Regions from separate parts of the Streptomyces sp. NPDC006368 genome, predicted to be linked through region 2. Evidence: riboswitches for the same ligand, from Rfam matches in the RefSeq annotation. Region 2 holds a riboswitch; each other region holds the start of a gene.
The links. A riboswitch is a leader RNA that binds a small molecule or an ion and turns the genes downstream of it on or off. The one in region 2 is predicted to bind cyclic di-AMP.
Positions count from the first base shown of each region.

Region 1: another riboswitch for cyclic di-AMP. It lies ahead of ABZZ38_RS09350 (LysM peptidoglycan-binding domain-containing protein); the one in region 2 lies ahead of ABZZ38_RS24345 (M23 family metallopeptidase).
Region 3: another riboswitch for cyclic di-AMP. It lies ahead of ABZZ38_RS12400 (transglycosylase family protein); the one in region 2 lies ahead of ABZZ38_RS24345 (M23 family metallopeptidase).

Region 1 covers NZ_JBEXQK010000008.1:83,291-91,193, forward strand. The annotation lists gene ABZZ38_RS09340 (PQQ-dependent sugar dehydrogenase) at 1-2,377, opposite strand, end outside; gene ABZZ38_RS09345 (protein phosphatase) at 2,843-3,274, opposite strand; gene ABZZ38_RS09350 (LysM peptidoglycan-binding domain-containing protein) at 3,328-4,020, opposite strand; cyclic di-AMP (ydaO/yuaA leader) riboswitch at 4,025-4,182, opposite strand; gene ABZZ38_RS09355 (Tm-1-like ATP-binding domain-containing protein) at 4,631-5,893, shown strand; gene ABZZ38_RS09360 (ATP/GTP-binding protein) at 5,992-6,588, opposite strand; gene ABZZ38_RS09365 (DUF742 domain-containing protein) at 6,575-6,940, opposite strand; gene ABZZ38_RS09370 (roadblock/LC7 domain-containing protein) at 6,940-7,344, opposite strand; gene ABZZ38_RS09375 (sensor histidine kinase) at 7,341-7,903, opposite strand, start outside.
Region 2 covers NZ_JBEXQK010000040.1:12,840-20,742, forward strand. The annotation lists gene ABZZ38_RS24325 (MFS transporter) at 1-593, shown strand, start outside; gene lhgO (L-2-hydroxyglutarate oxidase) at 744-1,916, shown strand; gene trmB (tRNA (guanosine(46)-N7)-methyltransferase TrmB) at 2,217-2,990, shown strand; gene ABZZ38_RS24340 (PrsW family intramembrane metalloprotease) at 3,236-4,549, shown strand; gene ABZZ38_RS24345 (M23 family metallopeptidase) at 4,637-5,698, opposite strand; cyclic di-AMP (ydaO/yuaA leader) riboswitch at 5,770-5,901, opposite strand; gene ABZZ38_RS24350 (PP2C family protein-serine/threonine phosphatase) at 6,129-7,286, opposite strand; tRNA gene ABZZ38_RS24355 (tRNA-Met) at 7,449-7,522, opposite strand; gene ABZZ38_RS24360 (carboxymuconolactone decarboxylase family protein) at 7,575-7,903, opposite strand, start outside.
Region 3 covers NZ_JBEXQK010000012.1:53,667-61,569, reverse strand. The annotation lists gene ABZZ38_RS12425 (NAD(P)/FAD-dependent oxidoreductase) at 1-244, opposite strand, end outside; gene ABZZ38_RS12420 (Ppx/GppA phosphatase family protein) at 615-1,535, opposite strand; gene ABZZ38_RS12415 (DUF501 domain-containing protein) at 1,532-2,068, opposite strand; gene ABZZ38_RS12410 (septum formation initiator family protein) at 2,082-2,552, opposite strand; gene eno (phosphopyruvate hydratase) at 2,655-3,935, opposite strand; gene ABZZ38_RS12400 (transglycosylase family protein) at 4,244-4,948, opposite strand; cyclic di-AMP (ydaO/yuaA leader) riboswitch at 4,952-5,121, opposite strand; gene ABZZ38_RS12395 (transglycosylase family protein) at 5,381-6,304, opposite strand; gene ABZZ38_RS12390 (cytochrome P450) at 6,484-7,740, opposite strand.

The sequences.
Region 1 (7,903 bases), on a different contig from region 2:
TGGTCGTACCGGCGGGCCGGTTCGACAGCGGGGCGCTGACGTCCCGGAACGTCTCCCAGCCGCCCGTCGACGGCACCGTCGCCGTCCCCAGCAGCGTGCCCGAGGACGATCCCGCCCGTACCTCGATGGTGCCGCCGAGCCCGCCCGAGGAGACCCGGGCGGTGAACCGGGTCGCGTCGTCCAGCGCGTACGGCGTGAACGAGATCCAGTCGCCGTTGTCGATGTGGCCGACCGTCCGGCCGCCGTGGGCGGGGGTGTGGCTGACGACCTGCACGCCCGAGGAGCCGCCGTGGTGCTCGGCCTGGCGGTGGCTGGGCTGGCTGATGTTCTGGTCGTGGGTGGTCAGCGCCGGCTGGCCGTTCGCCCCCTTGTCGGTGTACTCGGCGTCCCAGACGCCGAAGATGTTCGCGTTGGGGTCGTGCTCGCCGTCCGCGATGGTCTGTACGGTGCCCGAGCAGCCGGTCGCGGACGTCTGCGGGTGCCCGTGGCTGTCGTGCCCGACGATGAAGGTGACCTTCACCCGGGCGCAGTCGACGGCGCCGTCCTCCGGGTCGGTCACGATCACCCTGAACGGCACGGCCGCGCCCGGGTCGATGATCCGCCCGTCCACCGGAAGCTCCAGTCTCACCGTCGGTGCCGTGTTGCCGACGGTCACCAGGACGGAGGCGGTGGCGCTCTTGCCGGTGGTGTCGGAGACGGTGAGCGTGGCCGTGTACTGGCCGTTGGCGGTGTACGTGTGCGTGGGGTTGGCGGCGGTCGACGTGGAGCCGTCGCCGAACCGCCACGCGTGGCTCAGCGCGTCGCCGTCCGGGTCGGAGCTCCCGGAGGACGAGAACGCCACGGTCAGCGGGGCCCGCCCGGACGTGCGGTCGGCCTTGGCCTGGGCGATCGGGGCGCGGCCGTTGGTGACGTGCTCGATGCGGTAGAGCGCGGAGTTGGCGTCGCCGTTGAAGTAACCGGTGCCGTAGTCCAGGACGTAGAGGGCGCCGTCGGGGCCGAAGGCCATGTCCATCACCTGGGTGCCGCTCCAGGGGAAGGCGTTGATGGACTGGACGGTCCCGTCCGCGCCCTGGGCGATGCGCTTGATCCACTTGCGGCCGAACTCGCCGGCGAAGAAGTTCCCGTCGTAGCTCTGCGGAAACTTGACGGAGGACGTGGAGGCGGCGTCGTACCGGTAGACCGGACCGCCCATGGGCGACTCCGACCCGCTGCCGAACTCCGGTACCGAACCACCGTCGTAGGGGATCCACGCCGGTTGGGCGGGCGGCAGGTCGGTGAGGCCGGTGTTGCGCGGCGAGGTGTTCTTCGGGGCGGCGCAGTCGAACGTCGCGCCGGAGGTACGGGTGGCGAAGTCGAAGTCGACGTACGCGTCGTTCCTGCCCGTGCAGTACGGCCAGCCGTAGTTGCCCGCCTTGGTGATCCGGTTGAACTCGACCTGTCCGGCCGGGCCCCGGGAGGCGGAGGCGATACCCGCGTCGGGCCCGTAGTCACCGACGTACACGGTCCCCGTCGGCTTGTCGACGCTCATCCGGAACGGGTTGCGAAAGCCCATCGCGTAGATCTCCGGGCGGGTCCTCGCGGTGCCGGGCGCGAACAGGTTCCCGGAGGGGATCGCGTAGGAGCCGTCCGCGTTGACCTTGATGCGCAGCACCTTGCCGCGCAGGTCGTTGGTGTTGCCCGCGGAGCGCTGGGCGTCATAGGCGGGGTTGCGGGAGGCCCGCTCGTCGATGGGCGTGTAGCCGTCGGACGCGAAGGGGTTGGAGTCGTCCCCGGTGGACAGGTACAGATTGCCCTGCGCGTCGAAGTCGATGTCGCCGCCCACGTGGCAGCAGATCCCGCGTGACGCCGGTACGTCGAGGACCTTCTTCTCGCTCGCGGTGTCCAGCGTGCCGTCGGCCTTCAGCACGAAGCGCGACAGCCGGTTCACCCCGTCGAAGGGCGCGAAGTCCGCGGCCGTGCCGTCACCGGGGGCGTCGCCGCCCGGGGTGGACAGCTTGGGCGCGTAGTACAGATAGACGTGCCGGTTGGAGGTGAACCCGGGGTCCACGCCCACACCTTGCAGGCCTTCCTCGTCATGGCTGTAGACGTCCAGCTTGCCCGCCACCTTGGTGGTGCCGGCGGCGTCGGTGAGTCGCAGGGTGCCGTCCCGTGAGGTGTGCAGCACCGAGCGGTCGGGGAGGAGGGCCATGGTCATCGGCTCTCCGGTCTCCGCGACCCCTTTGGCCAGGGTCACCTGCTGGAACTCCTCGGCCACGGCGGCTTCTTCCGTGACGGGGGAGGCGGCTGAGGGCCCGGCGGGGGCCAGGAACCCGGCGGCGAGCAACGCCGTGAGGAGTAACGCCGGTACGTGCCGTGGTCGATGCGGTCTTGTGCGCACAGAGGTCTCCCGGACAGGTGGGGGTACCCGAGCGGCCCGGAACATGGGCCGGCTGGGGGGAGCACAGGCGCGCGCCGTCGCGCCGGGATGACCGGTCACGCGTATGACCGGTTCATTTCAAGGAAGTTAGCGGGACCGGTCCCCGCGCGTAACCCCTTTCGCGACGGCTTTCCCTACTTCTTCCCCGGCCAGGACAAAGGCCGTGCCCGCGGCGGGACGCCCGTGTGCCCCCGGTTCCCACCGTCCCCGCCCGGCGGGGCGGGACGGGCATGGTGTCCGGTCGCCCCGTCCCGCACGACACCCTCGCCGGGGACGCCCGCCGCGTACGCCATGGGGCGCCACGACGGGTCCCGCCCGTACGTGTCCGGGGCGGCTGTTCAGCGGTACGCGGCCGAGGCGGTGAGGTTTCTCGCGCTGGACGCGTGGGCCGCTTCCCCGCCGCGCCGCACGAACCCCGCCCTCACGTCAGCCGGCGAAGCGGCGCACATAACGCCGCTGCCACGGGGTCTCGACGGCGTGGCGGTCGTGGTTCCGGCGCACGAACTCCACCGCGCGATCGGCCGGTACGCCGTCGAGGACGGCCAGGCAGGCCAGGGCCGTGCCGGTCCGGCCCCGGCCACCACCACACGCCACCTCGACGCGTTCGTCACCGGCACGGGCCCAGGCCTCGCCGAGGACGGCACGCGCCTCCTCGCGGTCGGCGGGAAGCCGGAAGTCCGGCCAGCGCAGCCAGCGTGCCTCCCAGGGGACCTCGGGAGGCCGCTTGCCGAGCAGGTACACCGCGAAGTCCGGCGCGGGGCCCTCCGGAACCGGACGGCGCAGCGCGCGACCGCAGACCAGCCGCCCGGACGGAAGCCGCAGGACGCCGCTCGTGCCGGCATTCCAGGTCTCGGTCATCACGCCGGCGTATCCGTGGGAGCCGGGACCCGGCCCCCACGGATGACAGGCTGTCAGTAGGCGCCGAAGACGTTGTCGATGGAGCCGTACCGGTCGGCCGCGTAGTTGCACGCGGCGGTGATGTTGGCGACCGGGTCGTAGGGGTCCGTCGACGTACCGGGCACGTGGTAGGCGCGGAACGTGGGGTCGATGACCTGGAGGAGGCCCTTGGAGGGCGTTCCGGCCGCGGCGTTGGAGTCCCAGTTGTTGATGGCCAGCGGATTGCCGGAGGACTCGCGCATGATGTTGCGGTGAATACCGTCGTACGTACCCGGGATTCCGTGCTTGGCCATGACGGCCAGCGATTCCTTGATCCATCCGTCGAGGTCGTTGGTGTACGCCGCGGGCTTCGCGAGAGCGGTACGCGTCGTGGATCGGTCCGCTCGCTCCGGCGAGGCCTTCTTGACGATCGTCAGCTTCATGCCGGGGCGAATCAGCGAAGGGTTGTCGCCGACGACCTTCCGATTGTCCTCGTAGAGCTTCTTCCAGCCGCCGCTCAGCTGGTGATCCCGGGCGATCTTACTCAGGGTGTCGCCCGCCACCACGGAATACGTGCTGGGCGACGCCTTTTCCGCGTTCGGGGCGGCCTGGGCCGTCGTCGCCCCGAGGATCGGGAGGGCCAGCGCGGCGCCACCCGCTCCGGCGGCGACGAAACGGCGCGTGAGCGGACTGTTCTTGGATCGACGGTGCTTACCCTTTGCGGGCATGGCGAATTCCTCTCCGTCGCCTGCGAGGTGAGCTGTCGGGTTCGGGCTGGAGATGCCCGGTCGCGGTGCGCGCGACTTCACCCCGAGCCGTTCCGTGGTCGCGGATCGGCGGCTTACCTGGGTCCCCCGCTCCTGCCGTACGTGAATGGGTGGGTGCGGATTCCGGGAGGCGGCAGGATTCGGCGGTCCACCCGGATTGACGGTGACCGTAAGCGAGACGGGCCGGACGGAACAAGACCGGAATTCCGCACCGCCGGATGCGCGGAGTAATCACCTCGGGGAAAATCCATGATCCGCTGCGGCCGAAATCCCCAACTTTCCCTTCTGCGGCCGAGAATCAGGCGGGTCGCGGGTGGCATCGCATTCCCCGGGGGTGAGAGAAATCACGCGATGCACGAAAGCGTGAACACCATCGGAGAACCGAATAACTTCGACGAACCGGCTGAATGGCCCAAATGATAGGGATACCGTCGAAACGGTCATAACGCCCCCGTTCGCCATCCGCCGGTGAGGGCCGCCCCCGAGGAACTCGGGAAGGTCGGGAACGGCGGGAAGACCGAGCCCCGCCGCGGTCTTGTCACCCCCGGTCCTTCATCCGGACAGTACGAGCATGGCGATCGTCGTACTGGTGGGCACGCTGGACACCAAGGGGCTGGAGTACGGATGGCTGCGGGAGCGGCTGCTGCGTCGCGGAGTCGACGTGCTCGTCGTGGACGCGGGCGTGGCCGGCGAGCCGCGTGTACCCGCCGACATACCCCGCGCCGAGGTGGCCCGGGCCGCCGGCGTCGACCTGGAGCGGCTGCGGGCCGAGGGGGACCGCGGCGCCGCCGTGACCGCGATGGCCAGGGGCGCGACCGAGACGGTCCTGCGGCTGCGCGAGGAGGGGCGGCTGGACGGCGTCCTGGCCATCGGCGGCAGCGGCGGTACGTCCATCGCCACCCGCGCGATGCGCGCCCTGCCGCTCGGGGTGCCGAAGGTGATGGTCTCGTCGATGGCCTCGGGCGACGTCTCGCCGTACGTCGGGTCCACCGACATCACCATGATGTACAGCGTCGTCGACATCGCCGGCGTCAACAGCGTCTTGGCACCCATCCTGGCGAACGCCGCGGACGCCGTCGCGGGGATGGCCCGGGGCTTCGCCACCGCGTCCCGCGCGGTGCGGCCCGCCGATCTCGGGGCGGCCGGCCGGCCCCTGGTCGCGGCCAGCATGGCGGGTGTGACGACCCCGGGTGTCGACGCGGCCCGCGAACGGATGACGGGGCTCGGTTACGAGGTCCTCGTGTTCCACACGAGCGGCACCGGCGGGCGCACCCTCGAGGCACTTGCCGGGCAGCGGCTGTTCGCGGGCGTCCTGGACCTCACCCTCAGTGAGCTCGCCGATGACCTGTGCGGGGGGATCCTCACGGCCGGCCCCGACCGGCTGCTCTCCGCGGGACGCCATGGCATCCCCCAGGTGGTGAGCCCGGGCGCCCTGGACATGGTGAAGTTCGGCCCGCTCGACACCGTCCCCGCACGGATGCGCGACCGTCACGTCCACGTGCACAACCCGTCCATCACCGTCGTCCGTACGACGGAGGGGGAGTGCGCCGAACTCGGTCGCCGGGTGGCCGCGAAACTGCGTGCCGCGACCGGCCCCACCGCGGTGTGCCTGCCGCTGCGGGGCCTGTCGACGCTGGGCGAGCCGGGCGGGCCGTACCACGATCCGGTCGCGGACGAGGCGCTGTTCGGCGCGGTGCGCGACGGGCTGAGGGGCAGCGCCGTGGAGGTGGTCGAGGTCGACACGCACATCAACGACCCGTCGTTCGGCCGTGCGGCCTCGGATCTGCTGCACCGGATGATCGCCGCCGGCGTACGGGAGGCCGGCGGCGCGTGACCCCCGACCCCGGCACCGGCCCCCCGGCACCGGCCCCGGCACCGGCCCCGGCTCCGGCATCCGGCACCGGCCCCCGGCGCCGGATGCCGGACACACCGTCACACGGGGAGGGACGCGGCCCGGGCCTTGTCGATGAGCAGGTCGAGGAGCGAGAGCAGTGCCTCGCGGACGTCGTCCCGGGAGCGGGCGTCCAGCATCAGGACCGGCGTGTCCGGGTCCCGCAGCCGCAGCGCCGCTCCGATCTCCTCGGCCGTGTAGTGCTGTTCGCCGTGGAAGCAGTTCGCGCCGACGACGAAGGGCAGCCCGCGGTTCTCGAAGAAGTCGACGGCCGGGAAACTGCGGTCCAGGCGCCGGGTGTCGACGAGCACGATCGCCCCGAGCGCCCCGTTCAGCAGGTCGTCCCACATGAACCAGAACCGCTCCTGGCCCGGGGTGCCGAAGAGGTAGAGGACGACCCCCGCGTCGGTGAGGGTGATCCGGCCGAAGTCCATCGCCACGGTGGTGACGGCCTTGGACTCGATGCCGTCGAGGTCGTCGACGCCGATCCCCGCGGCCGTCAGCCGCTCTTCCGTACGCAGCGGCTCGATCTCGGAGATCGTCTCGACCAGGGTGGTCTTGCCGACGCCGAATCCTCCTGCGATGAGGACCTTGACGGGGGCCGCTTCCGGGGACGACGAAGGGTCAAATGCGGGCAAGGTTGTCCCTGATTCTCATGAGCAGGCGGGCATTGGTGGTCTCGGACTCCTCCAGCGGCGGACGGTGGTGGATCAGCCCGCGGTCCGCGAGTTCGCCGAGCAGGAGCGTCATCGGAGTCAGCCGCATGTGCATCCGGGCGGCGAGCTCCGCGACGGCCAGCCCGTTCGGCGCCGGGCACATGGCCAGGATGGTCTGCCACTCCGAGGGCAGACCCGCCCGCGCGTCCGCGGCGACCGCCGCCGTGATGGTGGTGTCCATGGTCAGCTGCGTGTGCGGAGCGGCTGTACGGCCGTCGGTCAGGGCGTACAGCCGCGTCCGGCGGCGTCCCGCGGGCTGGGGATCGTCGGGCATTACGACGTGGGCGCCTGGGTGCGCTCAGGGGTGCCCAGCCACTCGCCGAGCGCCTGCGCGGTGCGTACGGCCTCACCGCCCAGCTCGCCGAGCCGCGCCTTGCGGGAGGTGACGACGATGAGGGTGCTGCCTTCGCCGCATCCGACGATGCACAGGTAGCGGTCGTCCATCTCGACGAGCTGGCGGATCACCCGCCCGCCGTCGATCTCCCGGGATATCGCCTTCATCGTGGCCGCGATACCGGAGGACGCCGCCGCCACGCGCTCGGCCTGGGGCCGGTCGAGCAGATAGGCGCTGAGCTTGATGCCGTCGTTGGACAGGAGCACGGCTCCCTGGATGCCGGCGATCCTGCTCAGGTTGTTGTCCAGGACGCTGTAGATCATGTCGTTCGATGTCGTCGTCATGGCTGATCCCGTCGGAGCTCTTGTTCGACTTGCTGGGTTCCGTGTTCGTAGTCCGACCAGGCGTCGGCCACTTCCTCGGGTGTCGCCGTGTCCTGGGCGACGGTTGCCTCGGGCGCGCGGGGCTCGCGCAGCTGCTCGGCCATGTGGGTCTGCGGGACGCGCTCGGGGAGAGGCGGCCGTGAGCCGGTGCCGAGCGACCGCACCGGGGTGCGGTCCGGGGCCGGATCCGGGCTCTGCTCCCGTGTCCCGTGCCGGGTCCTCTCCTGGGCCCGCGCCTGCGTCCGCCGCACCGGCAGGGCCGCCGCGGCGCCCACGTGCAGCACCAGCTCCGGCTTGCGCTCCTCCGAGGACTCCTCCACGGACCTCTCCGCGGACTCCTCCACGGGCGGGCCCCCCTCCGCCGGACCGCCCGGCCCCACGCGTGCGCCCGGCTCCACGCGCGTGCCCGGCCGTCCGGAACGACCGCCCTGCGCGGGTACGGCCGGCGCCGCGGCGCGCGGCGGTACCGGTTCGGTCGGTACGAGGTGCTCGGCCGGGATGATCACCACCGCCGACGTCC
Region 2 (7,903 bases):
CGATGTCGCTGCAGGCCACCTACCGGGGCTTCGCCGACGAGGGCGTGGACCTCGCGCAGGCGGCGCTGGAACGCAACCGGGGCCTGGCGACGGCGCGGACCATGTCGTTCTTCCGGCTGGTGGAGGCGCGGGCGCACGCCAAGGCGGGTGACGCGGTGGCGGCCGGGGCGGCGCTCAAGGCGGCGGAGGGGTGGCTCGAGCGGTCGCGGGAGGGCGACGCGGACCCGACCTGGCTGGGTTTCTACTCGTACGACCGGTTCTGCGCGGACGCCGCCGAGTGCTACCGGGATCTGAAGGCGCCGCGCCAGGTGCGCAGGTTCACGGAGCAGGCGCTGTCGCGGCCGACGGAGGAGTACGTGCGCTCGCACGGCCTGCGCCTGGTGGTGAGCGCCGTGGCCGAGCTGGAGTCGGGCAACCTGGACGCGGCGTGCGCGGCGGGCACGCGCGCGGTGGAGGTGGCCGGGCGCATATCGTCGGCGCGTACGACCGAGTACGTACGGGACCTCCTGCACCGGCTGGAGCCGTACGGCGACGAGCCCCGGGTGGTGGAGCTGCGCGAGCGGGCGCGACCGCTGCTGATGGCTCCGGCGTGAGCCGTGTCCCACCTGGTTTAAGGCCATTGTCAGTGGGCCAGTGCAGTATCTGGGGTGGGAGGTGGCACGGTGTCCGCGTACGGCGACGACAAAGACGGCAAGGCCGAAGAAGTCGGAAAAGTCGGCACAGGTGGCTGTTACGACTGCGACGTGCTCGTGATCGGCGGCGGGATCGTCGGCCTGTCCACGGCGTACGCGATCACCCGCGCCGCTCCGGGCACCCGTGTGACCGTGCTGGAGAAGGAGCCCGGACCCGCCCGCCACCAGACCGGGCGGAACAGCGGCGTGATCCACAGCGGCATCTACTACCGGCCCGGCTCCCTCAAGGCGCGGTACGCGGTGCGCGGCGCCGCCGAGATGGTGAAGTTCTGCGCGGAGTACGACCTGCCGTACGAGGTCACGGGCAAGCTGATCGTCGCGACCGAGCGGGACGAGCTGCCCCGGCTGCACGCCCTGGTCCAGCGGGGCCGGGAGAACGGCATTCCGGTACGGGAGCTGGGGCCGGCGCAGATCACCGAGTACGAGCCGCGGGTACGGGGCCTCGCCGCGATCCACGTCGCGACGACCGGCGTGTGCGACTACGGCGCGGTCGCCGCGCAGCTCGCCGAGTCGTCCGGCGCGGACATCCGGTACGGCGCGGAGGTCACCGCCGTCGACCGGCGGCCGTGGGGCGTCGCGGTGCGCACGGCGACCGGGACGATCGTCCGCGGGCGGGCGCTCGTGAACTGCGCGGGGCTGCACTGCGACCGGGTCGCGCGGCTGGCGGGTGACGACCCGGGCGTGCGGATCGTGCCGTTCCGCGGCGAGTACTACGAGCTGGGGCGACCGGAGCTGGTGCGGGGCCTGGTGTACCCCGTCCCCGACCCGGCCTTCCCCTTCCTGGGCGTCCACCTCACACGCGGTATCGACGGCGGCGTCCACGTCGGGCCGAACGCGGTCCCGGCGCTGGCCCGCGAGGGGTACGGCTGGTCCACGGTCCGCCCACGGGACCTGGCCTCCACCCTCACGTGGCCCGGCTCCTGGCGGATCGCCCGCCGCCACTGGCGGTACGGCGCCGGCGAACTCCACCGGTCCGCCTCGAAGGCCGCCTTCACGGAGGCGGTGCGCCGCCTGCTCCCCTCCGTCGAGCCGGGCGACCTGCGCCGCGCCCCGGCGGGCGTCCGGGCCCAGGCGGTGCTGCGGGACGGCACGCTGGTCGACGACTTCCTGATCCGTGAGGCACCCCGCACGGTGCACGTTCTGAACGCCCCGTCCCCGGCGGCGACGGCATCCCTCCCGATCGGCCGCGAGATCGCGAAACGAGCGCTGGCCCACCTGGGCTGACCCTCCCGGGCCGCCCGCCGCGCGCCGCTCGACCCGGCCCGCCGCTCGACCCGGCATGCCGGGCTCGGGCTCGGACCCGCCGGGCTCGGGCTCGGACCCGAATCCGCCGGTTCGGGCCGCCGCCCCGGCTCCCGGGCCCCCACCGTGTCGGGGGAACGTCTCGGGGGCTGCCGTGTCGGCCCCCGCGCCCCGAATCCGTCCGGCGCCCAGCACCGGCACCCGCACCCGCACCCGGGGCGCGCCGCCCCTCGGCGCCGGCCCTGCCGCCCCCTCGCGCGGGCGCCGTAGAATCGGGGCATTGTGTCTGAGATCCCAGAAACCGCCCTCCCCCGCCGCCCCAAGGGCGAGCCCCGCTTTCCCGAGGGGCCCGCGCCCGACCCCGCCGGGTCGCACTTCGAGCGGCGGATCCGCAGCTTCCAGCCCCGGCGCAGCCGCGTCACGCCCGGGCAGGCCGACGCCCTGCGGCGGCTGTGGGGCGCGTGGGGCCTCGACATCGACGGGCAGCGGGTCCTCGACCTGGACGAGATGTTCGGCGGGTTGCCGGTCGTTCTGGAGATCGGGTTCGGAATGGGCGAGGCCACCGCGCAGATGGCCGCCGACGCCCCGTCGACCGGCATCCTCGCGGTCGACGTGCACACGCCCGGCCAGGGCAATCTGCTCGGCCTCGCCGACAAGGCAGGCCTGACCAACGTACGCGTGGCCAACGGCGACGCGATCATCCTGCTGCGGGAGATGCTGACGCCCGACGCCCTCGACGGCGTGCGCGTGTACTTCCCCGACCCCTGGCCCAAGAAGCGGCACCACAAGCGGCGGCTGATCCAGCCGGAGTTCCTCTCCCTGGCCGCGTCCCGCATGAAGCCCGGGGCCGTCCTGCACTGTGCGACGGACTGGGAGCCGTACGCGGAGCAGATGCTGGAGGTGCTGACCGCGCACCCCGACTTCGAGAACACCCAGGCCGACGGCGGCTACGCGCCCCGGCCCGCCTTCCGGCCGCTGACCCGGTTCGAGGGGCAAGGGCTGGACAAGGGCCACGTGGTGCACGACCTGCTGTTCCGGCGCGCGCAGCGGTCCTGACCGGTCCGCGGGGCCCGCGGGGCCCGCGATCAAAGCGGTCTGCCGGTCCTCGCGTCCGCCCGCTCCAACCGTCCGTCTGCTCCGATCGTCCGTCTGCTCCGATCGCGCCGACCCCACCGATCCGACCAACCGCACCGACCCGACCGAGCCCACCGACCCGACCCGACCGAGTCCACCGATCCGACCGATCCGTCCTCGTCACCAACTCGTCGCGGTCTGTCAGTGGTCCTCGTTAGGGTCGTTGTGTGACCCACTCGTTCCCGCCCCACCACCCTGCCGTCCCGGCGTACGAGGACCAGCCGTCCTTCGACGCCGTGCCGGAGCGTGCCCGTTGGCGCTACAAGCCCCGCCGCCTGTGGCGCAGCAGGGTCGTGCGGGTCGGCGCGGTGTTCACTCTCCTCGCCCTCTGCGGGCTGGTGATCCTCGCCCTCGTGCGGGAGCAGACCGGCACCCAGGGCTTCCTGGTGGGCCTCGGCCTCGCCATGCTGCCGGTGCCGCTGCTCATGGCGGCGTTCCGCTGGCTCGACCGGGTCGAGCCGGGCCCCTGGCGGAATCTGCTGTTCGCCTTCTCCTGGGGCGCCTGCGCGGCGGCGCTCGTCGCGATCATCGCGAACAGCTTCGCGACCCGCTGGATAGCCACCGCCACCGCCGACCCCGCGGCCGCCGACACGCTCGGCGCGACCGTCATAGCGCCCGTCGTGGAGGAGAGCGCCAAGGCGGCGGCCGTGCTGCTCCTCTTCCTCTTCCGCAGACGTGACTTCACGGGAATCGTCGACGGCGTCGTCATCGCGGGTTTCACGGCGACCGGCTTCGCCTTCACGGAGAACATCCTCTACCTGGGCAACGCCTTCGGGGAGGACCAGGAGTTCGGGACGTCGGGTATCGCGTCCGTCACGGCCGCGACCTTCTTCGTACGGATCGTGATGTCCCCGTTCGCGCACCCGCTGTTCACCGTGCTCACCGGCATCGGCTTCGGCATCGCCGCCCTCACCGCCCGCCGCAAGCGGGTACGCCGCGTCGCGCTGCCGCTGCTGGGGCTCGCGCTGGCGATGGGCGTGCACGCCCTGTGGAACGGGTCGGCGGCCTTCGGGCCGTGGGGGTTCTACGCGGTGTACGGCGCGTTCATGGTGCCCGCGTTCGGGTTGCTGACGTGGCTGGTGATCTGGACCCGGCAGCGTGAGCTGCGGACCATATCCGGTGAGCTGCCCGCGTACGCGGCGGCGGGCTGGCTCTCCCCCACCGAGCCGCTCGCCCTCTCCTCGATGCGGGCGCGCGGTCTGGCCCGCGCGTACGCGGCGCGCTCCTTCGGCCCGGCGGCGGCGCGCGCGGTGGGCGAGTACGAGGCGTTCGCGACGTCGCTGGCGTTTCTGCGCCACCGGGCCCGCCGCGGTGCGGTGGGCCCGGACTTCGTGGCGCGGGAGCAGGAGCTGCTGCACCACCTGTGGCAGCGCAAGGAGATGGCGGGACCGGCACTCACGTACGCGGCGCGCGCGACGGGCCGGGTGTGGGCGCCTCCCCCGTACCTCGACTACGGCGGCTACAACCCGTACCGCAGCTAGGCGGCCCCACTCCGGCCCCACTCCTGCGTCCTCCGGACCGCGCCGGAAGGCGAGGCGTCGGGCCCTCAGGCCTCGGGCCCTCAGGCGTCAGACGTTCAGGCCCTTGCCGCGCAGCCACGCCATCGGGTCGATCCCGTCGCCGCCGGCCGTGTGCACCTCCAGGTGCAGATGCGGCCCGGTCACGTTGCCGGTGGCGCCCACCCGCCCGATGGTCTCGCCGGTGCCGACCTGCTGCCCGGCGCTGACGGTCATCGAGGACAGGTGGCAGTACCAGACCTCGGTGCCGTCCTCCAGCTCCAGCACGATGCGGTAGCCGTACGCGCCCGACCAGCCGGCCGACTTCACGGTGCCGCTGTGGACGGCCTTGGCGGGCGTGCCCGTCGGGGCGGCCAGGTCGAGGCCGGTGTGGTAGCCGGAGGACCACATGGAGCCGGACTGCCCGTAGGTGGAGGTGATGGTGTACGAGGACGTCGGCAGGGACCAGCTCGCGGCCAGCTTGGCCAGGCGCTCGGTCTCCGCCTTGGCGGCGGCTTCCGCCTCGGCCTTGGCCTCGGCCTTCGCCTTGGCCTCGGCGGCCTGCTTCTCGGCGGCGGTCTGCTGGGCCTTGGCCGCGGCGGCGGCCTGCTCGGCGGCTTGCTTCTCGGCGGCGGCCTTGGCCGCCGCGTCGGCGGACGCCTGCTGCTGTTCGGCCTGCTGGAGGATACGGGCGCGCAGTGCCTCGCCCGCGGTGGCCGCGCCGTCCTGCTGTTCGGTGGGGCGCTCGGCGGTGGTGAGGGTCGCGGCGGTGAGCGGCGCGGTGTTCACGGCGGTGTCGCCGGCCACGTCGTCGTCGGAGATCAGGGAGCCGACGCCCGGCAGGGACTCGGCGTCCGGCAGGCTGTCCGCGATCGCTCCGGGCAGATCGGGCAGGGATATGGAGACCTGCGGCTTGTCCTGCGCGGTGGCCATGCCGCCCGCGCCGACGGCCGCGATGACACCGACGCCGAGGACGGTGGAGCTACGCGCGAGCCCGCCGCGCTGCTTGGCGATCCGGTGGCGGCCCCGGACGGGGCGGACGGTTTCCTCGGTGGGGTTCCATTCCTCCCACTGTCTGTCAGCGGGGGCACCGGAACCGTATGAAGCGGCGGCGTAGGGGGCCGAGAGGGGCACGCGGACCCCTGGGGCCTCCGGGGCCGACGGCGCTTCGGAGGCAGGCCTGTTGGACGCCACTGAGGCGCACTCCTTTCCTTCCTTCTCGCCTACCGGGTTAGCTGACGGGTTCGGAGCAGGAAGGTCTCCTACGGGCGGTGGGCCCGATGCACCCCAAGGTGGTGGTTCCCCGGTTCCCTTGCGGAATTCGGCGCGCGCGCACGGTGCCGTCACTCTTGAGACGGCTGGGACGACCGCGCTGCGTTATCGAACGTTAATAGACGCGGGGCCGTGATTCCAAGCCGTTCCTACTGATCATTAACTACTGAGCGCGGGACTTACCGGGCCACATACGGGCAGATCAGCGCAACATGACTGCCTCTCAGGACACGCACGCCCCACCCCACTTCCTGACAGTTCGTCAATTGTTATGCGGAGTGGTGCAGGGTGATCACTCCTCGTGTCCGCCGGGCCCGTCCCCCTCGGGCCGGTTCAGCGCCAGCAGCGCCATGTCGTCGGTCGTCGCCCCGCCCCCGGTATGCCGCCGTACGTCCTCGACGAGCACGTCCAGCAGCTCCTGCGGTCCCGAGAAGCCGCGCCCCGCCAGCCGGGCGGCCGGGTCGTAGAAGACGCCGCCCGCGTCCCGCGCCTCGGAGAGTCCGTCCGTGTAGAGGAGGAGCGTCGCCCCTGGCGGGTACGGCACCTCATCCGCCCGGTCCGGCCACGCCCCCAGGTCCACCATCCCGAGCGGCAGCGTGGGCTCGGCCGGCTCCAGCCGCTCCAGGGTCCCGTCGGCGTACAGCAGCAGCGGCTCGGGGTGACCCCGGTTGACCACCCGTACCACCGCCTCCCCACGCGGCACTTCGGCCAGTACGGCCGTGGTGAACCCCTCGAAGGCGTCGAGCCCGTCGCGCCGCGTCCCCTCCCGCGCGAGCGCCCGCTCCAGCCGCTGCGTGACGCCCTCCAGCGAGCTCTCCTGCTCGGCCGCCTCCCGGAACGCCCCCAGCGCCACCGTCACCGTCTCGACGGCGCCCATCCCCTTCCCGCGCACGTCGCCGACCACCAGCCGCACCCCGTGGGGCGTGTCCTGCACGGCGTAGAGGTCACCGCCGATGAACGCGTCCGCCTGCGCCGCCTCGTACCGGGCCGCGACCCGCAGTCCGCCGATCCGCTCGGCGGGCGTCGGCAGCACGGCGCGCTGCGCGGCCTCGGCGATGCTCCGCGCCGACGCGAGCCGCTCCCCGCTGCGCCACACGACCCGGTGGATGAGCAGCGCGAGCGCCGCGACCGTGACCAGGGTGATGAGCTCGGTGAGCGAAGCGGCCTCGCCCAGCGTGCCGCTGTGCAGACGCAGCCCCACCACGGCCAGTACGGCGAAGAGTCCGGCCAGCAGGGTGGCGCGGGCGGTGAAGAACGGCGCCGCGACGAGAGGGGCGGCGGCGAAGAGCGGCACGGCGGTGAACCGGGGCGGGGTCGCCAGGTCGTACGCGATGCCGCCGGCGATCAACAGGGCGGGCAGGGCGCGCAGGAACCGATGCGTCGCCCGGCGCCGCACGCCGCCGACGCCACCGCGCCCGCCGTCACCACCGCCCGCGCCGCCACGCCCCACCGCTGTTCTCCTGCCGCCCGCTCCACCCACCACGGCTGCGGACGGTAACGCGCCCCGGGCTGGCTGTCCGGAGCCGCGCCGCACGGCGACGGCGACACACCCCGATGCGCCGTACATACGACGAAGACCCGGTGCACAAGGCACCGGGTCTTCGTCGTTCAGTAGCGGGGACAGGATTTGAACCTGCGACCTCTGGGTTATGAGCCCAGCGAGCTACCGAGCTGCTCCACCCCGCGTCGGTAAACACCACCTTACGCCATCGGAAGCAAGATCATCACCAGGTGCGTCTCAGCGGCCCGCGCGCTCGTCGGTGCCCGGCGCCTTGGCGGTGCTGATGGCGATGCGGTTCCAGGTGTTGATGGTGAAGATGAGGGCGAGGAGCCGGGCCAGCTCCTCCTCGTCGAAGTGCGCCGCCGCACGGGCGTAGACGTCGTCCGGCACCCCCGCGTGCGCGACCAGCGTGACGGCCTCGGCCAGGGCGAGCGCCGCCTGCTCCCGCTCGGTGAAGAAGTGCGCGGCGTCCTTCCAGACCGCGACCATGTGCAGCCGCTCCTCGCTCTCGCCCGCCTTGCGCGCGTCGCTCGTGTGCATGTGCAGGCAGTACGCGCAGCCGTTGA
Region 3 (7,903 bases), on a different contig from region 2:
CCCGACCGGTGAGCACCTCGGCCTTGGGCAGCACGCGTCGCAGCGGGACGACGACGTGCCGGGGCGAGATGCTGCCGGCGGCGGCTTCGGGCAGGAAGGGCTGGTAGGTCATGTACGACCGGGGGTCGACGACCGTGACGGTCGCCTCGCCGTAGCGCATCTTCTTGAGAATGCGCCGAGCTGCGTACAGGCCTACGTACCCACCGCCTACTACGAGGATCCTGGGACGCTCCGTGGTGCTCATGCCATCGAGTATCCACCCGCCGGAGGGGGGTCGCTCGTGCGCCCCTTCACAAGCTCTTGGGGGACCTCTGCTACACTGCGCCGCCCACGTGACCGAGGTCATGGCGCGGCGGGGGAACCACGGTGTAACGGAAGACGTTCCTCACCGCCCGTGAACTGGGAGAGCGACCACCTTGTAACGGTGGACCGCCCCGGAGTTCACACCTACGAAACACAGGTGAACAAGCGCTCAGCGGTGCGCGAAAGGGCCCCGATGAGGTCTCCGGGGGGCCGGAACGGCCTCCGTGACCCCGCTCAGGGCCCTTTTCCTTGTGAAGAACTTCACGAACTTTTCCGACGGGCTGTCCGGCCGGGGGCCGGCCGGACCCCCGTCAGACCAGCGACAGGGCGATTCCGTCCAGAATGTCGTGTTCCGAGACGACGACCTCCCGAGCCCCGATCCGCTCCATGATCGCCTGGAGCACCAGGGCCCCGGAGACGATGACGTCCACCCGGCCCGGGTGCATCACGGGGATCGCCGACCGCTCGTCGTGGGTCGACGCCACCAGCCGCGCGGTCACCTCGGCGACCCGCTCGTAGGGGATGCGGGAGCGGTGGATCGCCGCCGAGTCGTACGCGTCCAGCCCCAGCGCGATGGCGGCCACCGTCGTCACGGACCCGGCCAGCCCGACGAGCGTCTCCGCCTCGCGCAGCGGAACGGTCTCCTCCGCCAGGTCCAGCGCGGCCTCGATGTCCGCCCGGATCGCCGCGACCTCGGCCCCGGACGGCGGATCGCTGCGCACATGACGCTCGGTCAGGCGTACACAGCCGATGTCGACCGACCGCGCGGCGCGCGCGTGCGCCGTCCCGACCACGAACTCCGTGGAGCCGCCGCCGATGTCCACCACCAGGTACTCCCCCGCGGCGGCGCCGTCCAGCTCCCTGGTCGCCCCGGTGAAGGAGAACTCCGCCTCCCGGTCACCGGTGATGACCTCGGGCTCCACGCCCAGGACGTCCCGCACGCCGCGCACGAAGTCGTCGCGGTTCTCGGCGTCGCGCGAGGCGGACGTCGCCACGAAGCGGAGCCTTTCCGCCCCGTACTCCTTGATGACGTCGGCGTACTCGCGGCACGCCGCGAAGGTCCGCTCCAGCGCCTCGGGGGCGAGCCGGCCGGTCCTGTCGACGCCCTGGCCGAGGCGGACGATCGTCATCCGCCGGTCCAGGTCGGTGACTTCACCGGTCGCGGGGTCGATGTCGGCGACGAGCAGGCGGATGGAGTTCGTACCGCAGTCGATGGCCGCGACCCGGGTCACTTCTCGCCCTCCTCGGGGGAGCAGGGCGTCACACAGGGGCCCTTGGCCCACCACTCGGGCAGCATCGCGAGGGCCTCGTCGCCCAGCGGGTTCACCCCAGGCCCGGCGGCCAGCGAGTGGCCCACCAGCACGTGCAGGCACTTCACACGGTCCGGCATGCCACCGGCGCTGGGGAAGCCCTCCAGCACCTCGATGGCGTCCCGGCGCGCGATGTAGTCCTCGTGCGCGGCCCGGTAGGCGGCGGCCAGCTCCGGGTCGGACGCGAGCCGCTCGGTCATCTCCTTCATGACGCCGTTCGCCTCCAGCGTCCCGATCGCGGAGGCCGCGCGCGGGCAGGTGAGGTAGTACGTCGTCGGGAACGGAGTGCCGTCGGGGAGCCGTGGCGCGGTCTCCACCACGTCCGGGTTGCCGCACGGGCAGCGGTGCGCGATGGCGCGCAGGCCGCGCGGCGGGCGGCCGAGCTGTTCCTTGAACGCCGCGACGTCCGCCTCGGTGGGCTCGGTGCGTTCGGTCTGCGGAGGGGGCGTTTCCATGCCTGCCTTGGTTCTACTTGCGGTCGGTGCGGTCGGCGGTGTCCACGCCGTCCCAGAGGTTGGAGTACCAGGGGCGGTCGGCCGCGCCCTGGTCGGTGCGGCGCTCTCGCACCGCGTCGGGGTCGATGACCGTGTAACCGGTCTCCCCCGGGCGTACGTAGTGCAGGTGTTCGCGGGCGAGGCGACGGATGTACGCGTCGTCCTGGAGCCGTGCCTTCTCGTCGCGCAGCTCCTCGACCCGCTCGCCCGCCTCGGTCGCCAGCCGCTCCTGCTCGGCGATCTCGCTCTGCTGGGAGACCCACTGGCGCATCGGGTACGCCAGGGCGACCACCATGGAACAGACGATCAGGGCGAGGAAGGCCGCGCGGCCGGTGAGCCGGGAACGCCGGTCGTGACGGCGGCTCTGGGAGCGGTAGACGCGGGCGGCGGTCTGCTCGCCGAGCAGCCGCAGCCTGGTCGCGGTGGAGAACCGGTCCCGGGCCATCGCTTCCGCCTCCCTCTCCTACGCACGTACGTCCCCGGACACGGTACGGGACCGTGGCCGGGGACGTACGGAGGCCGGTACGGAGGACCGGCGCGGAGATGATCAGCCCTTGAAGCGCGGGAACGCGGAGCGGCCCGCGTACACCGCGGCGTCGTCGAGGATCTCCTCGATGCGCAGCAGCTGGTTGTACTTGGCGACGCGCTCGGAGCGGGCCGGGGCGCCGGTCTTGATCTGGCCGCAGTTGGTGGCGACGGCCAGGTCGGCGATGGTGACGTCCTCGGTCTCGCCGGAGCGGTGCGACATCATGCACTTGAAGCCGTTGCGCTGGGCCAGCTCGACGGCGTCCAGGGTCTCGGTCAGCGAACCGATCTGGTTGACCTTGACGAGCAGCGCGTTGGCGGCGCCCTCCTCGATGCCGCGGGCCAGGCGCTCCGGGTTGGTGACGAACAGGTCGTCGCCGACCAGCTGCACCCGGGCGCCCAGCTTCTCGGTGATGGTCTTCCAGCCGTCCCAGTCGTCCTCGAACAGCGGGTCCTCGATGGAGACCAGCGGGTACGCGTCGACGAGCTCCGCGTAGTACTCGGTCATCTCGGCGGCCGAGCGGGACTTGCCCTCGAACTCGTACGAGCCGTCCTTGTAGAACTCGGACGCGGCGACGTCGAGCGCGAGCGCGATGTCCTTGCCCGGGGCGTAGCCGGCCTTCTTGATGGCCTCGAGGATGAGGTCGAGGGCCGCGCGGTTGGACTCCAGGTTCGGGGCGAAGCCGCCCTCGTCGCCCAGACCCGTGGAGAGGCCCTTCTCCTTCAGGACCTTCTTCAGGGTGTGGTAGACCTCGGCGCCCCAGCGCAGGGCCTCGGAGAAGGACTCCGCGCCGATCGGGGCGATCATGAACTCCTGGATGTCCACGTTGGAGTCGGCGTGCGAGCCGCCGTTCAGGATGTTCATCATCGGAACGGGCAGCAGGTGCGCGTTCGGGCCGCCCAGGTAGCGGAAGAGCGGCAGGTCGGACGCCTCGGAGGCGGCGTGCGCGACGGCGAGGGAGACGCCGAGGATGGCGTTGGCGCCGAGCGACGACTTGTCCGGGGTGGCGTCCAGGTCGAACATCGCCTGGTCGATCAGCCGCTGCTCGGTGGCGTCGTAGCCGACGAGCTCCGGGCCGATCTGCTCGATGACGGCGAGGACGGCCTTCTCGACACCCTTGCCGAGGTAGCGGTCCTGGTCACCGTCGCGGAGCTCGAGGGCCTCGAACGCACCGGTGGAGGCACCGGACGGTACGGCAGCACGGCCGGTGCTGCCGTCGTCGAGGCCGACCTCGACCTCGACCGTGGGGTTGCCTCGGGAGTCCAGGATTTCCCGGGCTACGACGACGTCGATGGACGGCACGAGCATCTCCTTCTGGGATGTGACGCAAAATGTGACGCATGCGGGTGCAGGGTCTCTTCGGCCTTGCGGCAAGAGCCTAACCGGCCGCGGGGCCGGGGCCGGCCGACGCCCGCCCCGTGGGACGAAAAAGGACCCGGAGGCCCTCTTTCCGGGGCGAACCCGCACAATGTTTACCGGCTGGTAACCGGCTGGGCCGCTCCCGGTCACCACCGCGGACGGGGAGACCCCGGCCGGGCGCGCGGGGGAAGGGCGCGGCCGGGCCGGGGTCGTCCCGTAGGCCGGATGTCGGCCTGCCGGATATCAGCGGATCAGCGGAGGTGCAGCTGCTGGCCCGGGTAGATGAGGTCGGCGTCGTCGACGATGTCCTTGTTCAGCTGGAAGAGCTTCTCCCAGCCGCCCGCGACCTTCTTCTCGGCGGCGATGGTGCTGAGCGTGTCGCCGGCCACGACCTTGTACTCGCCGTCGCCCTTCTCGACCTTCTTGCCGGTCGGGGTGGTGACGGTCTTCGACTCGGCCTTCGGCGCGGCCTTCTTCGGCTCGGCCTTGGGCGCGGTGCGCTGCTCGCTGCGCGTGGCGGGCTGCTCGGCGGCGCGCTCCTGCTGCTGCGGGGCGCTCTGCTCGGCGGAGCCGCCGTCGTACGCGGCGCCGGACAGGCCGACGCCGCAGGACGGCCAGGCGCCCTTGCCCTGGCCCGCCAGGACCTTCTCGGCTATCTGGATCTGCTGCGACTTGGAGGCCTGGTCGGCGGTGGCGGCGTAGGCGGTGCCGCCGTACGCGGCCCAGGTGGAGGCCGAGAACTGCAGGCCGCCGTAGTAGCCGTTGCCGGTGTTGATGGACCAGTTGCCGCCGGACTCGCACTGGGCGACCTTGTCCCACTCGGCGGTGGTGGCGGCCGAGGCGGACGTGGCGCCCAGCAGCGGGGCGGCGACGGCGGCACCGGTGATACCGGCGAACGCGGCGAAACGGACGGCCTTGGAGGGGCGACGGTGCTTGGCTTTGCCGGAGAACAGCATGGGACATCTCCTCACCGACGCCTGCGAGGTGAGCTGTCGGGTTCGGGCGTGAGCTGCCCGGCCGCGCGATCGTCTCGCGCGGCTTCACCCCAAGCCGGTCCGGCCGTCTTCCGACGGCCGGGGACCGGCGCAAACCTTGGGTCCCCCGCTCCTGCCTTCGGCGCATGACGCGACGACTGTTCCCGACGGCCGGCGGCAGGATTCGGCGTTCCGGTCGGCGGGGCCCGCGATGGCGAGCAGTCACGACCGTAGACACAGAGCCCGCCCGAGATCAAAGACGGACATCCCGCTCAATGCACCCCTATCGACCCTCCCTTGACGGACATTTGCCCTGGTGAGGGGCGGAAAGGTGCCAGTCTCGGGCCAGGTGTCGCCAGTTGGCACAAAGAGACGCTTGTCTCACTTGTACAGAACAGGACAGAGGGGTGCCAACTACCCTCGCGCGGCGTCCAGATCGAGGCGCTGACCGGGGAGGATGAGGTCGGGATCGTCGCCCACGGCCTCCCGGTTGGCGTCGTACAGGGCCGTCCAGCCGCCCGGCAGCTCGTGCGCGTCGGCGATGACGGACAGGTTGTCCCCGGGTCGGACGGTGTACGCGCCGTCCGCCTCCGCCGCGTCGGCCACGGCGGCCGGATCGCGTGTCGTTCCGTCACCCCGTGAGGCGTGGCGCACCATTTCGCGCTCGGTGACCGAATTGTCGGCGCTGGTGGCGTTTTCACCGTTGGGCGCCGCGGGGCCGGCCGCCGGGTCCGCCGTCGGGTCCACGGACGCGCCCGCCGTCGGGCCGGCCGCCGGATCGGTCGTGGCGTCGCCGGTGGGCCGCTCGTCCTTGGCGGGCTCGCCCCGGTGCTTGCCGGCGCCGCTCGGGGTGTCGCCGGAGGGGGCGGGCGTCGCGGGGGCGGCCCCGGCGGGGTCGGTGGGCAGCAGGGATTCCACCGGGTCCGCCGGCCGCACCGCCGGGTCGGAGGGCTCGACGGGCAGGGCCGGGTCGGGCGCCGCCGGAGTGGACGGGGTGTCCGGCGCGGCGTCCGCTTCGGGCGCGTCGGCGGCGCCGCCCAGGCCGGCGATGGGGGCGCAGGTCTCCCACGCCTTGACGCCGGTGGCGGCGTGGACCTTCTCGGCCACGGCTATCTGCTGGGCGCGGCTGGCGAGGTCGGGGCGCAGCGCGTACTGCGTGCCGCCGTACGCGTCCCACGTCTCCTGCGAGATCTGGAGCCCGCCGTAGAAGCCGTTGCCCATGTCGGCGCTCCACGCCCCGCCGGACTCGCACTCGGCCACCCGGTCCCATGTACCGGCGTCCACCGCCGACGCGGAGCCCGCGCCGAGCAGCGGAAGGGCGAGTGCGGATCCGGTCACCCCCGCCGCCACGATGATGGCGGGAGCTTGACGAGGTCGTCGGTGCCGGCCGTTCCCGGAGCGCATGCGGTGTGCCTTTCGCGTGACTGCTGAGGTGACGGTGAACGTAGCGGCATTCGAACGTCAGTCACAAGTCGATGCACCTGGGATTACGCGAAGATCACAGAACTGACGAGCCGTCAGTTCCCAAAGGGGGTGAACTCGACCGGGAGCGTGCGCAGTCCACGCATAATGAGCCCGCCGCGCCACCGCAAATCGGCAGGATCCACCGCAAGACGCAGGTCCGGAAGCCGGGTCAGCAGGGTCGCGAGCGCGGTCTGCCCCTCCAGCCGGGCGAGCGGGGCGCCGAGGCAGTAGTGGATGCCGTGTCCGTACCCCAGGTGCTGGTTGTCGCGCCGCGCCAGGTCCAGCGTGTCCGGTTCGGCGAACCGCGCCGGGTCCCGGTCGGCGGCGGCGAGCACGACGAGCACCGGGTCACCGGCCGCGACGCGCTCACCGCCGAGGGTGAGCGGCTCGGTCGCGAACCGCCACGTCGCCAGCTCCACCGGCCCGTCGTACCGCAGCAGCTCCTCGACCCCGCTCTCCAGCAGCCCGCGCTCGCCCGCCGCCAGGGACTCCTGGAGCCGGGCGCGCTGCTCGGGGTGGCGCAGCAGCGCGTACACGCCGTTGCCGATCAGGTTGACCGTCGTCTCGAACCCGGCGAAGAGGAGGATGAACGCCATCGCGGCGGCCTCGTTCTCGGTGAGGTGCTCGCCGTGATCGGAGGCCTTGATCAGCCCCGAGATCAGGTCCTCGCCGGGGTCCTCCCGCTTGCGGTGGATCAGCTCGGCGAGATAGCCGCGCATCTTCTTCACCGACCGGGCGACCCCGCCGCGCGGGCCGCCACCGTGCCGGATCATCATCCCCGCCCAGTCGCGGAAGTCGTCCTGGTCCTCCGGCGGGACGCCGAGCATGTCGCAAATGGCGTAAATGGGGAGCGGGAAGGCGAACTCGTGGATGAGGTCGGCGCTCCCCTTTGTAGCGAAGTTGTCGATGAGCCGGTCCGTCAGCTCCTGCACACGCGGTGCGAACTCCGCGACACGGCGGGGCGTGAACGCCTTCGAGACGAGCCGGCGCAGCCGGGTGTGGTCCGGCGGGTCGATGTTGAGCAGATGCGTCATCAGCTCGGCCTTGCGCTCGCCCGGAATGCCGGTCTTGCCCTTGGCGTGCGCGGGCTCGTCGTGATGCGCCGGGTTCTTGCTCAGCCGCTGGTCGGCGAGCGCCTGCCGGGCGTCGGCGTACCGGGTGACCAGCCAGGCCTCGACCCCGCTGGGCAGCTTGGTGCGGTGCACCGGGGAGTGCTCCCGCAGCCAGGCGTACGCCGGGTAGGGGTCGGACGCGAACTCCCAGGTGAAGAGTTCGGGAGCGGCGGGGTCCTGGGCGGGCTGGTCGTTCACTCCTCGACGTTAACGCCGCGCCCGCCGCGCGGGGCACGCCACCCCTGCGACGGGTGGCACGGGGCTCCCCGCGCGGGCGGGACCCGGAGGCGCGGCGCCCCCGGACGGGCGCTCTGCCCCTCGGAGCCGGTGCCACCGCGCTCGCGCTCCCGGCGCCGCGCCC